Regions from separate parts of the Ancylobacter sp. FA202 genome, predicted to be linked through region 1. Evidence: riboswitches for the same ligand, from Rfam matches in the RefSeq annotation. Region 1 holds a riboswitch; each other region holds the start of a gene.
What was found. A riboswitch is a leader RNA that binds a small molecule or an ion and turns the genes downstream of it on or off. The one in region 1 is predicted to bind cobalamin.
Positions count from the first base shown of each region.

Region 2: linked by a shared signal. The riboswitch ahead of metE (5-methyltetrahydropteroyltriglutamate--homocysteine S-methyltransferase) and the one ahead of A3M1_RS0107130 (energy-coupling factor ABC transporter permease) in region 1 are both predicted to bind cobalamin.
Region 3: linked by a shared signal. The riboswitch ahead of cobW (cobalamin biosynthesis protein CobW) and the one ahead of A3M1_RS0107130 (energy-coupling factor ABC transporter permease) in region 1 are both predicted to bind cobalamin.

Region 1 is NZ_KB904818.1:1,569,078-1,574,555, reverse strand. Features, by position in the region: gene A3M1_RS0107160 (cation-translocating P-type ATPase) at 1-568, shown strand, start outside; gene ccoS (cbb3-type cytochrome oxidase assembly protein CcoS) at 568-726, shown strand; gene A3M1_RS0107150 (hypothetical protein) at 723-1,340, shown strand; gene A3M1_RS0107145 (sulfite exporter TauE/SafE family protein) at 1,348-2,133, shown strand; gene A3M1_RS0107140 (hypothetical protein) at 2,190-2,678, shown strand; gene A3M1_RS0107135 (Crp/Fnr family transcriptional regulator) at 2,733-3,512, shown strand; cobalamin riboswitch at 3,543-3,782, shown strand; gene A3M1_RS0107130 (energy-coupling factor ABC transporter permease) at 3,818-4,495, shown strand; gene A3M1_RS26420 (DUF2946 family protein) at 4,661-5,056, shown strand; gene A3M1_RS0107120 (TonB-dependent receptor) at 5,167-5,478, shown strand, end outside.
Region 2 is NZ_KB904820.1:89,726-95,203, forward strand. Features, by position in the region: gene A3M1_RS0124730 (TonB-dependent receptor) at 1-1,490, opposite strand, end outside; gene A3M1_RS25470 (ferric iron reductase) at 1,644-2,546, opposite strand; cobalamin riboswitch at 3,082-3,293, shown strand; gene metE (5-methyltetrahydropteroyltriglutamate--homocysteine S-methyltransferase) at 3,405-5,478, shown strand, end outside.
Region 3 is NZ_KB904818.1:404,618-410,095, forward strand. Features, by position in the region: gene cobN (cobaltochelatase subunit CobN) at 1-664, opposite strand, end outside; gene cobW (cobalamin biosynthesis protein CobW) at 871-1,935, opposite strand; cobalamin riboswitch at 2,051-2,259, opposite strand; gene cobU (bifunctional adenosylcobinamide kinase/adenosylcobinamide-phosphate guanylyltransferase) at 2,398-2,901, shown strand; gene cobO (cob(I)yrinic acid a,c-diamide adenosyltransferase) at 2,901-3,521, shown strand; gene A3M1_RS0101835 (NINE protein) at 3,645-3,869, shown strand; gene A3M1_RS0101840 (cobyric acid synthase) at 4,021-5,478, shown strand, end outside.

The DNA of each region.
Region 1 (5,478 bases):
TCCCCCCGCGCGCTTTGCCTTTGAGGACATGCCGCGCCCCGAGGCCGCGCGCGTCGCCGCCGCCTTCGCCGCTGCCGGCCTGCAGATGGCGATCCTCTCCGGCGACCGGCCCGAAGCGGTGGCCCGCCTTGCCGCCGCGCTCCACGTGGCGGATTGGCAGGGCGATCTTCGCCCGCGCGACAAGCTGGCCCGGCTGGAAGCGTGGCGGCGGCAGGGGCGGCGCGTACTGATGGTCGGCGACGGGCTGAACGATGCCCCCGCGCTGGCCGGCGCCCATGTGTCGGCCAGCTTCACCCATGGCGCGCCGGCCAGCCAGAGCGCCGCCGACATCGTGCTGCCTTCCGGCGACCTCGCCGCGCTTCCCCATGCATGGCGAGCGGCACGGCGGGCGCGGGCCATCATCGTGCAGAATCTGGTGCTGGCCGCGCTCTACAATATCGCGCTCATCCCGGTGGCGGTGCTGGGGCTGGTGACGCCGCTCGGTGCTGCCATCGCCATGGCGGCGTCCTCGCTCACCGTCACGCTCAACGCCCTGCGCGCCGGCGCCCCCGATGCGGGGCGCCTCTGATGGATGTGCTGCTGTTTCTCGTCCCCATCGCCCTCGCGCTCGGCACGCTCGGCCTCGCCGCGTTCTTCTGGACGCTGCGCGCCGGCCAGTATGACGATCTCGACGGCGCCGCCGCCCGTGTCCTGCTCGACGATGATTCCCCGGAGGCCGCCCCATGAACGCGATGACGCCCCTCAAGCTCGACATCTCCCCCCTGCCTGCGCGCCCCGTCGATATGCCGCGCGCGCTGCCCTTCCTCCTGAACGTGCTGCTCGCCTCGGCGCTCGGCGGTTCTCTCGCCGGCCTGGCCGGCGCGCTGGCGGGGGCGGGGACGATGTTTGCCCTGCTCGGATTTTTCTTCCTGGCGCCGGGCATCGCGCGGGCGCGGCTTGCGCTGATGCGCGCGGCATCAAGCCTGTGGGTGCTCCTCCGCCCGCTGGTCGGCCTCGTGCTGCTGCCGCCCGCCGCGCTGTTGGCGATCACGGCCAGCCTGCTGCTGTTCGCCTGGGACCGCACGCTGGGAAGGCTGAAGCTTTCGGGATTTCCCGTCACCCCGTCGCCATGGCGTGCGCTCATCGCCCTGCGGGATCTGCTGCTGGGACTGCTGGCGGCGGAAAACCTGCCGATGACGGCGGTCAACGCGCTGCTGCTGTTGGTGCTGGGCTGCGTCGCCATCGGCATTCAGGTGGCGTTCTATACCGCGCTGGCCGCCGTGCCGGTGCTGATCTGCGTGCTGATGATGCTGGCGGTGGAATCCAGCCGCGAGCCGGAAGACGGCCCCACTGAGGGCTGAGCGCGCCATGGTCGATCTCAGCTTCATTGGCGGCCTCATCCTCGGCTTCGCCTCCAGCCTGCATTGCGCCGGCATGTGCGGCGGCATCGCCTCGGGGTTGCTGCTCGCCTTCGAGCCCGGCCGTGGCCCCGGCGCCCGCCTCCGGGTGCTGCTGGTGGCGCAGGCGGGGCGCATCGCCTCCTATGTGGCGGCCGGTGGCTTTCTCGGCTTTTTTGGCTCGGTATTTTATGGCGCGTTCGACCAGGGCGCCGCCCATCTGGTGCTGCGCTGGGCGGCGGCGGTGGCGCTGGGCTGGATCGGCCTGTCGATGATCGGGCTGGCCCCGGCCCTCACGGTAATCGATCGGCTCGCCGCGCCGCTGAGCCGGCTGACGCGCGCCCCCGGCCGGCTCATTCCGGCGGATGGCGCGGAAGGGCCCTTCCGCGCCGGCGCGGCAAAACCCTTCCTCGCTAGCCGGGCAAGACCTTTCCTCGCTGGCGCGGTAAAACCTTTTATCGCTGGCGCGGTAAGGCCTTTCTTCGCTGGCGCGGCCTGGGGCCTGCTGCCCTGCGGCATGGTCTATGGCGCGCTGTTCTACGCCATGCTGGCCGGCAGCGGCGGCGCCCTGGTCATGGCCGGCTTCGGGCTGGGCACGCTGCCGTCCGTCACCGCAACCGCCTTCGGCGTCACCAGCCTGCGACAGGCGGCGATGGCGCCGCGCCTGCGGGTCCTGGCGGGCGTGGCGCTGCTTCTGGTCGCGACCGCCAGCGCCCTGCTGCCGGAGGCGGCGTGGGAGGCGCTGTGCCTCACCTGACGGAGCGCGCGAGGCGGGCGATCGGACGTCTTGTCCACTATCGCGCGACGAGCGGCATGCTAGCATCGCTCCCCATGGCGCAGCTGTTCTCCCGCATCGGACCCGCCGACCGACGCTGGACCGTCTCCCGAGGCGGGGGCGTCGGGCTGCGGATTCTGTGCGCCCTCGCCCTGCTGTTCGCGCTCGCCGCGCATCATTCGCCGGCGGCACGCCCAAGCGGGACGGGGATCGACCTTTCGCAATACACGCTGCCTGATGGCACGGTGCCCGATCTCTGCCTCACCGGGGCGGAGGGCGACGGCAACCCGCACCCGGCGGCGCATCGCCCCGGCTGCGACGCCTGCCGTCTCAGCGCGGTCATCGGCCTGTCCGGGCCGACGGGCGATCTGTATCGCCGCGCCGAGTACCGCCTTCTGGTTCGTGTGCCGCCGCCCGAGCGCCTTGTGGCGATGACCCCGCCGCTCTACCGCATCTCCTCGCGCGCGCCGCCGACACCCGCCTTCGCCGCCCTGTTCGCGGCAGGCCTGCGCCTGCCTTTGGTGTGATGCAGCCGGCACGGCCCGCTTGAGGGCTTCCGGCGCCGGTGCCGGATCGTTGCGATGTTTGTCAGCCCCCTTCCCGTCGGCCAGCCGTCGGTGCTCCCTCTCGACGTGCTGATCCCCGGGCTCGAAAGAGCTTCCCGAACTGTCCCCGCATGGGCTGTGGCGCCCGGCACGATGCTGGCCTTGCCCGGTCTGGACCTCGACGCGGCCCCGCTCTACCGGGTCCGCGCCGGCTGCCTGGCGCTCACCCGCCGGCTGGACGCCGAGCGTCGGCAGATCCTCGACATTCTTGGGCCGGGTCGGCTCTTTGATGGTGCGATGCTCGCCCGCCTCGATGGCCTGGCGGTGGCGCTGGCACCGACGCAGCTGGAGCCGGTCGACGAAGCGCCGGCCGGGCGCAGGAGCCTGTTGGCGCAGAACCAGGAGGTGCTGCTCACCCGGGCGCTCGGCCATGTCACCCGGCTGGGCCGGCAGAGCGCCGGCGAGCGGGTGGCGGCGGCGCTGCTCGATCTAGCCGCGCAGTTCGCCGAGGCGTGGGAAGAACACGCGCCGGGTCTGAGCTTCCCGCTGCATCTCAGCCGTGGCGACCTCGCCGACTGGCTCGGCCTGACGCTGGAGACGGTGAGCCGCTGCATGAGCCGCCTGCGCGAAGAGGGGGTGATCGCGTTCGCGAGAGAAGGGCGGTTGATCCTCCAGGACATCGCCGCACTGCGCCGCATTGCCGTGGGTGAACGCAAGGTGGAGGCCCTCTACGCCGCCAAGGGGCGCACGGCGCGGGTGGCCCGGCCGGCGCGGCGCAGCACGACGCCGGCGAAAAGCGCCGCTTGCGCGCGGTGAGGGCGCGCTGTTTTATGCGGGGTGTCGATGCACCCATCGATTCACCATGGTGTCCGGATGGGGAAACCTTTCCGGATGAAACGGGAACGGGGTAGGGCGCACGGACCGCGAGGTCCTTTGCCCGAAGCCCCGACCGCCCCCGCGACTGTAAGCGGCGAGCGGCCTTCCAACGTGCCACTGGACCCAAGCCCCTTCGGGCGAGGACCGGGAAGGCGGAAGGCATGCCGTGACCCGCAAGTCAGGAGACCGGCCATGGATGATCCATCCAACACGTGCCGTCGGGTGAGACGGCGCAGGAGAACATCATGCATATCGAACCCGGCCTGGTGGCCGAAGGAAAGATCTGGCTCAGCTATGTGACGGCGGCCGGCGCCGGCGCTTACACGCTCAAGCTCGTGGCCGACGCCGTGGCCGAGCGCGGCGTCGTCTCGCTCATCCTCCGCAGCCTTTTCACCACGGCGCTCGTCTTCTGCTTCTTCGAGGTGCTGCCGCATCATCCGGTCGGCGTGTCGGAGGTGCACCTCATCCTCGGCTCGACGCTGTTTCTCATTTTCGGCGTGGCCCCGGCGGCCATCGGCCTTGCCGCCGGCCTCGCCCTGCAGGGGATTTTCTTCGCGCCGTTGGACCTGCCGCAATATGGCATGAACGTCACCACCCTGCTGGTGCCGTTGTTCGCACTGGCCTCACTGTCCACCCGACTGGTCGCACCGAACACGCCCTATGTGGAGATCAAATACCGTCAGGCGCTGGCACTTTCGACCACCTACCAGGCCGGAATCGTGGTCTGGGTGGCGTTCTGGGCCCTCTACGGCCACGGATTCACGGTAGAGAACGCTTCGTCGATCGCCTCCTTCGGCGCCGCCTACATGCTTGTAATCATTGTGGAACCTCTGGTCGACCTTGCCGTTCTGGCCGCCGCCAAGGCGCTCAGCGGGCTGCGCGGGACGCCGCTTTTCGAGCGCCGGCTCTACGACGCGGCGTGACATTTGCGGGCCGGGAGGCGCCTTGCGCCTCCCGTTTCCCTGCTGAACATCGTCTGTATTGATGCTGCCCGCCTACGTGGACAAATTGTCCAAGTCACCGCTCAAGTGACTGTTAACCCTGTGCGAACGCCGCTGCCGATGCGATGATCGCCTCGGGGATTCGGGATGGCTGGGCGTTCAGGAAGCAGCTGGCTGGGAGTGCGCGCCGTCGCGCTGACGGTGGCGTATGCGCTCGTCCTGCAGCTGCTGCTGGCCAGTGTTTTTGCGGCCCGTGTCGCCGCCGATCCACTGGGGTCACAAGCCAGCTTCCTCTGCATGAGCGGGCCCTCAGCGGCTGCGCCGTCGGATGAGGGCGAGGAAGGGCACGCCGTCGCCCATTGCCCGCTCTGCACTTTGCGGGTCGATCTTGCCCTGCCTCCGGTCCTGGTCGCCGAGTCGGTTGTCCGGCGTCCCGCTTCTCTCGTCGACTGGCCTGTCTCCGTCCCCTGCCGGCGCCCGATCTTGCCGTCCCGCGACGCGCATCATCCGCGCGGGCCGCCGCTGGTGCTTTTCCTCGTCTGACAACGGCGCCGCCTCGCGCAGCGCCTTCTTTTGACAAACCGGGACCACCCAAGGGTGCGCCGTCTGGCGCGCCTATCCGCAGGTGTGTTCCGCAGACCGATGGAAACGCCATGCAGTCCTCGATCCTGTCTTTTCGCACGCCATCAAGGCGTTCTCCCTGCCGCTCCCTGCTGTGCCGGTCGACGGCGCTGGCCGGCCCTGTCCTGGCGCTGCTCTGCGTCCCCGCGCTGTTCGCGACGGCGCACGCGCAGGACGCAGCATCCGATATGAGGGACGTCCAGCAATTGCCCACCGTCACTGTCGTCGGCCCGGCGGACGGTGGCGCCTCGGCCGCGGCGCTTGACATTACGTATGAGGGCTTCGTGCCCGCCGACACGGGCACCATCTCCGTCCTCGAGGCCAATAACGCCACGCTGTGGACC
Region 2 (5,478 bases), on a different contig from region 1:
GTCTTGCGGTTCTGATACTGATCCCACTGGTAGTAGGAATAGGCGACGGCATCGAACTCGCTGTCGAAGTTCTGCTGGCTGCCATAGAGGCCCGCGACCCATTTCCAGCGGTCCCCCTCATAGTTCAGCCGGACTTCCTGGGTGAAAAGGCTGTCGTCGACCGTGCCCCAGATGCCGTTGTCAATGCCCGGCGTATCGGCGTCGACGGACCGGCGCGTGGTCTCGCCATACTGGTAGCCCGTCATCGAGGTCAGGCGCAGCGTGTCCGAGAAGTCGTGCGTGACCTCAAGGCCGAGATTGTGAACCTTCACCGCGCGATATTCGGCGTAAGTGACCGGGTCGTAGAAATCCCCCCGATGGTCGTCGAGATCGAAGCCTGGCCCGATGCCGATCAGGCGCTCATTGGGCCGGTCATTCGAGTAAGAGTAGGTCAGCAGTGCCCGCGTGTCCGGCAGGGACGAGGGCGTGATCAGCAATTTGGCGCGGATATTCTGGCTGATCTCGGTGGTGAGATCTTCATAGCCGGCATAATTCACGAAGGTCGGGTAGGAGATCGGCGTCTTCGACCGCTCGAAGGAGCCGGACACCCGCAGGGCCATCTGGTCGCCGACCAGCGGCGTGTTGACGACGAAGGCGGTGCCGTAGAGGTCGTTGTTTCCAGCGGTACCGGAAATCTCGATCTCCTTCTCGAACGTCGGATCCTTCGACTTGAGATAAATGGCGCCGATCATCGCCGCCCGGCCGCTTAGCGTAGATTGCGGGCCGCGGTAGACCTCGACCTGCTCGGCATCCCACAGGCTGCGGGCACCGAAGCGTGCGTTGTAGCGGGTCTGCAGGATGCCATCGACATAGAGCGAGCCCGCCGGCGCACCCGCCGGCACAAAGCCTTCCGAACTCATGCCGCGGATGACGAAGCCGGCATTGAGCGTCGCGCTGCTCATCACGTTGCCGAGGAGGCGGAAGGAATCCCGGAGATAGCGGATCTCGCCATCCTCGATCTCTTCGGCACGGACCACGCCGACGCTGGCGCTGACATCCTGCAGCGTGCGCGCGTTGCGTGCGCCATAGACGGCGATGGCATCGAGCGAGATTTCGCCGCCGAAGGTCAGGTTGTCGGCTTCGATCGCCTCCGGGCCGCTGAGCACTACCTGGTTTCCGCCGGCGAAGCGCGCGCGAATTCCCGTGCCGGCCAACAGGGCGTCGAGCGCCGCCGCCGCCGTCATCGTCCCGCTGACCCCCTGGGTCAGGCGGCCGCTGGTCAGCGCGGCGTCGAACAGGATCTCGATGCCCGATTGCGCCGCGAGCCGGTTCAGCCCGGCGGTCAGCGTGCCCGGCGGAATGGCGATCGCCTGCTGGTTGGTGCGCGCGGGCGCGGCGCTTTGCGCCGTGGCGGCGTCCATGCCGAAGGCGAGGATCGTGCTCGCCAGAAGCGCAAGCCGGAAAAGGCGGCGCGCCCGCGCGCCCATGAATGCGTGTGCCCCTGCGGTCATCGAAATCCCCGTCCACGCGGCGTTCAAGGCGCCGCTGCCCGTTGCTTCTATCGGCCTTCCCCCGGCCGCTTGCTGGAGTGACGATCCATGCGGGGGATCTGGGACTCGCAGGGGCAAAAATTCTTGGAGCAGTACCGCGACGACGCGTGCTCCTTAGCCGGAGGCCGTCTCGTCGAGGCCGAGGTGGCGCCGGATCGCCGCGCGCATCTCGGCGTCGCGCTCGTTCGCGGGCTTGAGCACACAGGTTGTGCAGACGGTGCCGCCCTCAAGCGTGTAGTAGCGGCAGCAACCGCCGCGGGCGCGGAAGGTCCACACGCCCAGAGGGCACCCGGCGTCGCCGTTCAGCTCGATGTCGAAGAAATGCAGCTGACGGTTGGCGAGAGGCGAACCCGGCTGCTTCAGGATCAACAGCGCGGTGGCCTTGGCCTCCTCAAGCCGGCCCAGTTTTTTTCCCACGTCGAGAAAACGTCCGGCGATGGCATCCCCCGCCAGCCGCCAGAGCGCACCGGAGGCGAGCCCCGTTCGGGCCTTGAGGGCGACGACGAGCGGTTGCACGTGATCTTCCAGCCCCGCGCGAAACTGCTCGCACAGGACAGACCTGTCGGCGACGGCCTGTGCGTCCGCATGACAAGCAGCGTCAAGCTGATCCGTCGCATAGGCCTGCGAGAGATAGCGCACATGTGCCCGGCGGACCGCATATGTCCGGCCGTCCTGCTCATGCACGACGTCGTGGAACCACAGCGCGACGCGTGCGGGCGCAAGATCTGGCACGAGGCCGTGACCAAGGAACAGCGGAACGGTCGCCAGCGAGAAGATGGAGAGGTAGTCCCGCATCATGAACGCGGCGCTGCTTTTCAGATCGGCTCCCGGATAAAGCGCCCGCTCATGCGCGAGGAAGTCGTCAATCGCGGCGGCAGAGGTAAAGAACTCCTGCGCCGTCAGCCACCCCGGTTCCCAAGGCCCGAGTTCGATCCGCAGCCCCGGCCACACGGCTGACTCAACTGCCGTCGCCGCGCCGAGAGGATGCGCTGGTTCCCCGATCAACTGCCGCTGCATTCCGCGCGCCTCGCTGCCGCCCTTCTACTGGCAAGACGATTGGCAAGGCGTAAACGGGACACTGACGCGGCCTGAGATGGCAGAAGCTGAAAGCACCACGTCGCGGTCTAGGACGCCTGCCCCGTGATCGGCCGCCGGCGGCGATCTGACTTCATGGCGTAGCGTAGGATGCCCGGGCGTAGGTGGCGGGCCGCGAGCGACCAAGAAGAGAACGATGTGTTCACTATAGCCCCATGATGCGCGCTGCCCCATACCTGCCCCCGCCGCCTTTCAGCGAGGTCAGCTTTGCGCCCCGATGTCGGACGTAGAGATCTGATTATCGGGTTCCTGAAAGCAGACGATTCCGCTTACCGCTCTGGAGGTCATGAGTGTGCCAATTGCGGACTCGGAACAAGCCGCCGACAACGGACTCTGCCGCGCCAAGGGTTCGTAAGCTGGTTGAAAGGGGCGCTATCGACAACAATCGAAGCAGCCCAGATCATATGCCGACATAAAGATGTCTTTATGTCGCGATTGACAATCGTCGCTGGCGCCCTCATCGTGGCGCAGTCATGGGTCTGCGGCGTCGCTTGCGTCGCAGCTAAGAGGGAAGCCGGTGAGCCTCAAGGCGAGGCCGGCGCTGCCCCCGCAACTGTAAGCGGCGAGCCTGTCGTCCATTCAGCGTCACTGAAGCGCAAGCTTCGGGAAGGCCGGACGAGAGGCGGCGACCCGCGAGCCAGGAGACCTGCCCTGACACCATAATCGTCCCTGGGCGGGGTGTCCCGGTGGTGCGTTCGCGCGGCCGCCGGTGCCTTGCACCCGTGGCAGCGCCTCGCGTCCGCTCGGCCTTTGCCCCCAATCCTGATTGGGGTTAGCCGAATGAACTTCCCTTATTCCGCCGGCACGGTGCCGGTTTCCACCCTGGGCACGCCGCGCATCGGCCCGCGCCGCGAACTCAAGAGCGCGCTTGAGACCTACTGGGCCGGCAAGAGCGATTCCGCCGCGCTGCTCGAAACCGCCGCGCGGCTGCGAGCCGCCAACTGGGCCCGGCAGAAGGCGCTGGGCGTCACCAACATCCCCTCCAACGATTTCTCGCTCTACGACCATGTGCTCGACACGGCGGTGATGGTGGGGGCGATCCCGCCCGCCTATGGCTGGACCGGCGGGCCGGTGCCGCTCGACACCTATTTCGCCATGGCGCGCGGCAGTCAGAGCGCGGAGACGACGTGCGCGCATGGCCACGCGCACCCGCATGGCAGCGGCGTTCCGGCGCTTGAGATGACCAAATGGTTCGACACCAATTATCACTACATGGTGCCGGAATTCTCTCCGGGGCAGCGCTTCTCGCTCACCTCCACCAAGCCGATGGACGAGTACCGCGAGGCCAAGGCGCTGGGCTATGAGACGCGGCCGGTGCTGCTTGGCCCGGTCAGCTTCCTCAAGCTCGGCAAGGCGAAGGACGAGGGACTCGACCCGCTCAGCCTGCTCGGCGAGCTGCTCCCGGTCTATGTCGAGGTGCTGCGCCGGCTCTCCGCCTCGGGAGCGGACTGGGTGCAGATCGACGAGCCCTGCCTCGTCACAGACCTCAATGACGCCGCCCGCGTCGCGCTGCGCGAGGCATATGGCTTCTTTGCCCATGCACTGCCCCGGCTGAAGATCATGCTGACCAGCTATTTCGGCCGGCTGGGCGACAATCTCGACACCGCGCTTTCCCTGCCGATCGCCGGGCTGCATCTCGATCTGGTGCGAGGCGCCGGGCAACTGCGCGAGGTGGCGGACAGGGCGCGGGCGGGGCTCGTGCTGTCGCTCGGCGTCATTGACGGGCGCAATGTCTGGCGCACCAATCTGCCTGGCCTGCTCGACACGCTCGAACCCTTCGTGCGCAGGCGCGGCACCGACCATGTCGAGATTGCCCCGTCCTGCTCGTTGCTGCATGTGCCGATCGACCTCGAACAGGAGACCGGCCTTGATCCTGACGTGAAGAGCTGGCTCGCCTTCGCCGTGCAGAAGATGGACGAACTCGTCACGCTGGGTACCGCCCTTGCCGGCGGGCGCGAGGTGGTGCTCGGCAAGCTCGCCGCTTCGGCCAGGGCCGCCGAGGCCCGCGCAACGTCCGCCAAGGTGCACGATGCCGCCGTCGCCGCCCGCCTTTCGGCGGTCACACCGGCGGATGCGCGCCGTGCCAGCCCGTTCGCCCACCGCGCCGAACGGCAGCGTGCCCGTCTCGGCCTGCCGCCCTACCCCACAACGACCATCGGCTCCTTCCCGCAGACGCCCGACGTGCGCAAGGCCCGCGCCGCCCACGGCAAGGGCGAACTGAGCGACGCCGCGTATCAGGCCTTCCTTAAGGAGGAGACCGCCCGCACCATTCGCTGGCAGGAGGAGATCGGGCTCGATGTGCTCGTGCATGGTGAGTTCGAGCGCAACGACATGGTGCAGTATTTTGGCGAGCAGCTCTCCGGCTTCGCCTTCACCAAGCATGGCTGGGTGCAGAGCTATGGTTCGCGCTATGTCCGCCCGCCCATCCTGTTCGGCGATGTCTCGCGGCCCGCGCCGATGACGGTCGACTGGTGGCGCTTTGCGCAGGGCTGCACCGGCTGGCCGATGAAGGGCATGCTGACCGGCCCGGTGACCATCCTCAACTGGTCCTTCGTGCGCGACGACGTGCCCCGCAGCCTCGCCTGCCGGCAGATCGCCCTCGCCATACGCGACGAGGTGCAGGATCTCGAAGCCGCTGGCGCGGCGATGATCCAGATCGACGAGGCGGCGATCCGCGAGGGCCTGCCGCTGCGCCGCGCCGAGTGGGACGCCTATCTCGACTGGGCGGTGGAGAGCTTCCGCCTCTGCGCCTCGGGCGTGCGGGACGAGACGCAGATCCACACCCATATGTGCTATTCGGAGTTCAACGACATCATCGCCGCCATCGCGGCCATGGATGCCGACGTGATCTCCA
Region 3 (5,478 bases), 1.2 Mb from region 1:
GCGGCTGGGTGGCCGGGTCAAGCCCGGTCCTGAGGGCCTGTTGGTCCTCGAAAGCCCTCTTCCCGTCGGGGAGAGGGTTGGGTGAGGGGGACGCAGTGCCCCCCTCATAACCCCCCGCCAGCGGCAGGTTTTGCGGCGCCGGCGGGGAGGCCATCGCCCGTCCCGCATAGCCGGCGAGAACCCGCAGCAGCGCGGCCATATTCGCCGGCCCGCCGGCGCGGAAATAGCCGAGCAGCGTCGCGAGCTCGGCCTCCGCAAGGGTGGAGGCCTCGGCAAGGCGCGGGTCGTCGCGGTCCTCGCCCGGCAGCACGGCGAGCGTGAAGCCCCGCGCCCGCGCCTCGGCGCTGAGCCGGTCGACGCCATAGCGCCACCAGTCGAGCCCGCCGAGCAGCCGCACCACCACGATGCGGGCTCGGCTCCCCACCTTGTCGATCCACAGATCGACCGACATCGGGTGCCGGAGATCGCGCAGATTGGCCAGCCGCAGGCTGGGCAGCCCCGGTCCCGCCATTACCTCCTGTGCCATCACCTCCTGCGCCCGCGCCAGCGCGCCGAGGTCGCTGTCGGCAAAGGAGACGATCACCACCTCGCCGGGCGTCTGGCCGAGATCGACCGGCTCGACGAGGTCGTCGAGGCTGGAGGAGGTGGTGGTGAGGATGTGCATGGGGTGGCGCGTCTCCCGTCAGAATGCCGTCATCCCCGGGCCTGGCCCGGGGATCCACGACTTTGGAGCCGCAAGACGTGGATGGCCGGGACACGCCCGGCCATGACGCCTGTTCCGGTGGCCAAACCGCGCGCAACGAGCATCCTTCGAGGCCCGGACAAGGTCCGGGCACCTCAGGATGACGTGGTGCTGTGGGGCAGGTTCACTCACGCCGCCACGCTCTCCCCGGCGAGGATCGCTTCCACCTTCGCCCGGTCCAGCCCCTTCAGCCCGATGGCGACGAGGCGGCCGGTGCGCGCGCCCTCGCCCCAGGGCCGGTCGAAATGGTGCGCCACGCGCGGGCCCACCGCCTGCACCAGCAGCCGCATCGACTTGCCGGCGACGGGCAAGAACCCCTTCACCCGCAGCACATCCGCCTCCTCCGCCGCCCGCGCCACCCGGGCGGCAAACTCGGCCGGATCGGTGATTTCAGGCACTTCGACGACGAAGCTGTCGAAATCGTCATGGTCGTGGTCGAGTTCATTGTCGTGATGCGTCTTGCGGTTCTCGATGTCGTTCTCGGTGCCGATGCCGAGTCCCATCAGCAGCGCCGGGTCGATCCGCCCCTCGGTCACGCTCACCACACGCACGCCTTTGGGCAGCTCGGCGTCGAGCGCGGCGCGGGCCTTGGCCTGCCCGGCGGCGTCGATCAGGTCGGCCTTGGTGAGGAGGACAAGGTCGGCGCAGGCGATCTGGTCGTCGAACACTTCCTCGATCGGGTCGTCATGGTCGAGGCTGTCATCGGCCGCGCGCTGGGCGGCAAGCGCGTCGTGATCGTGCGCGACGCGGCCCGACGCCAGCGCCTCGCCATCCACCACCGCCACCACGCCGTCCACCGTCACCCGGCTCTTGATCGCCGGCCAGTGGAAGGCCTGCACAAGCGGCTTGGGGAGCGCGAGGCCGGAGGTCTCGATCAGGATGTGGTCGACCTTCGGCTCCAGGGCGAGGATGGCGTCGAGCGCCGGCACGAAATCATCCGCCACGGTGCAGCAGATGCAGCCATTGGCCAGCTCGACGATGTTTTCCTCCGGGCAGGATTCGACGCCGCAGCCCTTCAATATCTCGCCATCGATGCCGACATCGCCGAACTCGTTGACGATCACCGCGAGGCGCCGCCCCCCGGCATTCTCCAGCACATGGCGAATGAGGGTGGTCTTACCCGAGCCGAGGAAGCCGGTGACGATGGTGCAGGGAACACGATCAAGCGCGGCGGGGCGGGATTGGGTCGGCATGCGGCATCTCCACGAAGCTCAGGAATCGCGGGATGCGTCGGTCGCGGAAAGGAGCTTCCGCGCGAAGCCGCGCGCCTCAGCACGGCTCTGCCTGTCTGCCGGGCACCCCGCCGGCACGCACGACCGGACCACCGGCAGGTCTCCTGGCTCGCGGGTCGCTGCCTCGTCGCCGCCTTCCCGGAGAGGTCTCCAGTGGCTTCCGGCTGAGGCTCGCCGCTCACAGTTGCGGGGGCAGCCGCGGAATTGGGGGCCTGAAAGCGCCCCGCACCGCATTCCCTCTTCGTCCCTCCCTGGCGGGAGGAAACCGACGGTCGCGGCCACTTAAGGAGGCTTGGCCGGCAAAGTCAAACCGGACGGCGCCGGTTGCCCGGCGATGCGCCCCGGCTATAGTCCGCCGCTCGCCCGCAGCCGACGACAGGAGCCGACGACGATGACGCCTCGCTTTGCCCCGGCCCCCGCTCCATGGCGCTGACCCTCGTCCTCGGCGGCGCCCGCTCCGGCAAGAGCGCCTATGCCGAGGGCCTCATCTCAGGCTTTTCCCCGCCCTGGAGCTACATCGCCACCGCGCAGGCCTGGGACAGCGAGATGGAAGAGCGCATCGCCCTGCACCGCGCCCGGCGCGGCGCGGGCTGGCAGACGCTGGACGCCCCGCACGAGCTTGCCGACGCCTTGCGCACGTTGCCGCCCGGCCGGCCGGTGCTGGTGGACTGCCTCACCCTCTGGCTCAGCAACCGGATGCTGGCGGAGGCCGACCTCGCCAGCGAGTGCGCCGCGCTGGTCGAGGCGCTCGCCAGCCATGAGGGGCCGGTCTTCGTGGTGTCGAATGAGGTCGGGCTCGGCATCGTGCCCGACAACGCGCTGGCCCGCCGCTTCCGCGACGCGCAGGGCCGGCTCAACCAGGCGGTCGCCGCCCGTGCCGACAGCGTGATCTTCGTGGTCGCCGGCCTGCCGATGAAGGTGAAGTGATGACCGAGATATCTCCCGAGGAAGCCGCCCGCCACCGCGCCAAGATGGAAAAGCGCAAGGCGGTGCAGGACGCGGAAGTGGCGGAAAAATCCGTAGAGAAGGGCCTGCTCATCGTCCATACAGGCCCCGGCAAGGGAAAATCCACCGCCGCCTTCGGCCTCGCTCTGCGCACGCTCGGCCAGCCTGATGGGGCCAAGGTCGGCGTGGTCCAGTTCATCAAGGGCGCGTGGGATTCGGGCGAGCGCCGCGCGCTGGAAAGCTTCGGCCCGCGCGTGGAATGGCACTCCATGGGCGAGGGCTTCACCTGGGAGACGCAGGACCTCGCCCGCGACATCGCGGCCGCCCGCCGGGCCTGGGACAAGGTGCGGGAGATGATGGACGATCCCGCCATCGGCCTACTCATCCTCGACGAGCTGAACATCGCGCTGCGCTACGATTATCTGCCGCTGCCCGAGGTCGTCGCGGCGCTCAGCGCCCGCCGCGAAGGGCTGCACATCGTCGTCACCGGCCGCAACGCCAAGGCGGAGCTGATCGAGGCCGCCGATCTCGTCACCGAGATGGGCCTCGTCAAGCACCACTTCAAAGCCGGGGTGAAGGCGCAGAAGGGCATCGAGTTTTGATCCACCCGTCACAAGAAGCTGCAAGAATTTGCACGCGGCGATCTCGCAATTGTGCGGCGACATTCCTATCTGATACACAGCGCCGAGTGTTGCGGCGTCATGCTTTCATGGAGAAACGCTTCGATGCGTTCCACCCCTATCGCCTACCTGTTCTGGTGCTTCGGCCTGATCGGCGTGTGCGGCATCCAGCGTTTCTATACCGGCCGCTACTGGACGGGTGCGCTCTGGCTGCTGACCCTCGGCCTGCTTGGCATCGGCCAGATCATCGATCTGTTCCTCATTCCCGGCATGGTGCGCGAAGCCAATCTGGAGCGCCGCGTCGACTATCTGGAAGCCCGGCGCGGCTGATATCCCGCCGCATTGAAGTGTCCTGTGCGACCCTTCCTGTCCTCTCTCCATTGGGGAGAGGTGGCCCGCGCAGCGGGTCGGTGAGGGGGCTCCCGGTTGATCGGCCCACAGGCCCCTCACCCCATCCCTCTCCCCGACGGGGAGAGGGTGCATGACCGCCCCCCGTTCTCCCCTCGCCCTCATGTTCCAGGGCACCGGCTCGGATGTCGGCAAGTCGCTGATTGTCGCCGGCCTCGCCCGCGCCTTCACCCTGCGCGGGCTGAAGGTGCGTCCGTTCAAGCCGCAGAACATGTCGAACAACGCCGCCGTGACCGAAGACGGCGGCGAGATCGGCCGGGCGCAGGCGCTGCAGGCCCGCGCGGCGCGCGTGGCGCCGTCCGTCCACATGAACCCGGTGCTCTTGAAACCCCAGAGCGAGACGGGCGCGCAGGTCATCGTGCAGGGCCGGGCGCAGGGCACGGCGAAGGCGGCGGACTACCAGGCGCTGAAGCCCGCGCTGATGGCCGCCGTGCTCGACAGCTATGGCCGGCTGCAGGCGGAGGCCGACCTCGTGCTGGTGGAGGGCGCCGGCTCGGCCTCCGAAATCAATCTGCGCGCCAATGACATCGCCAATATGGGATTTTCCCGCGCGGCGAATGTCCCCGTCATCCTGATCGGCGATATCGACCGCGGCGGCGTCATCGCCAGCCTGGTCGGCACCAGGGCGGTGCTGCCGGAGGACGATGCGGCGATGATCCGCGGCTTTCTGGTCAACCGCTTTCGTGGCGACCCCACTCTGTTCGCCGCCGGCATGGACGAGATCGCCGCCCGCACCGGCTGGCAGGCGCTCGGCCTCATCCCGTTCTTCCACGAGGCCCGCCGCCTGCCGGCGGAGGACGCGCTGGCGCTCGACGCCCCGACGCCGGCGAAGCCGGGAGCGCGGGTGAGGATCGCCGTGCCGCTGCTGCCGCGCATCGCCAATTTCGACGATCTCGACCCGCTGGAAGCCGAGCCCGGCGTCGAGGTGGTGCGCGTGCGCCCCGGCACGCCGCTCCCGGCCGATGCGGCTCTCATCCTGCTGCCGGGCTCGAAATCCACCATTGCCGACCTTGAGGACTTCCGCCGCGAGGGCTGGGACATCGACCTCTACGCCCATATCAGGCGCGGCGGGCGGGTGCTCGGCCTGTGCGGCGGCTACCAGATGCTGGGGCGCACTTTGGCCGACCCGGGGGGCGTGGAAGGCCCGCCGGGCAGCGTGCCCGGCCTCGGCCTCATCGAGGTCGACACCGTGCTGTCAGGCGAAAAGCGGCTGGTGGCGGTCACCGGCACCGCCGGCGGCGCGCCGTTTTCCGGCTATGAGATGCATATGGGCGTCACCGATGGCCCCGGCCGCGCCCGGCCCTTCGCGCAACTCGACGGCGCCGGGCCGGAAGGCGCTGTGTCCCCGGATGGGCGCGTCATGGGCACCTATGCCCACGGCCTGTTCACGGACGACCGCCAGCGCGCGCACTGGCTGGCGACGCTCGGCGCGCCGCCGAGCGGCCTCGACTATGAGGCCGGGGTGGAGGCGACGCTCGACGCGCTGGCCGCGCATCTGGAACGCCATGTCGATCTCGACCGGCTGCTGGCG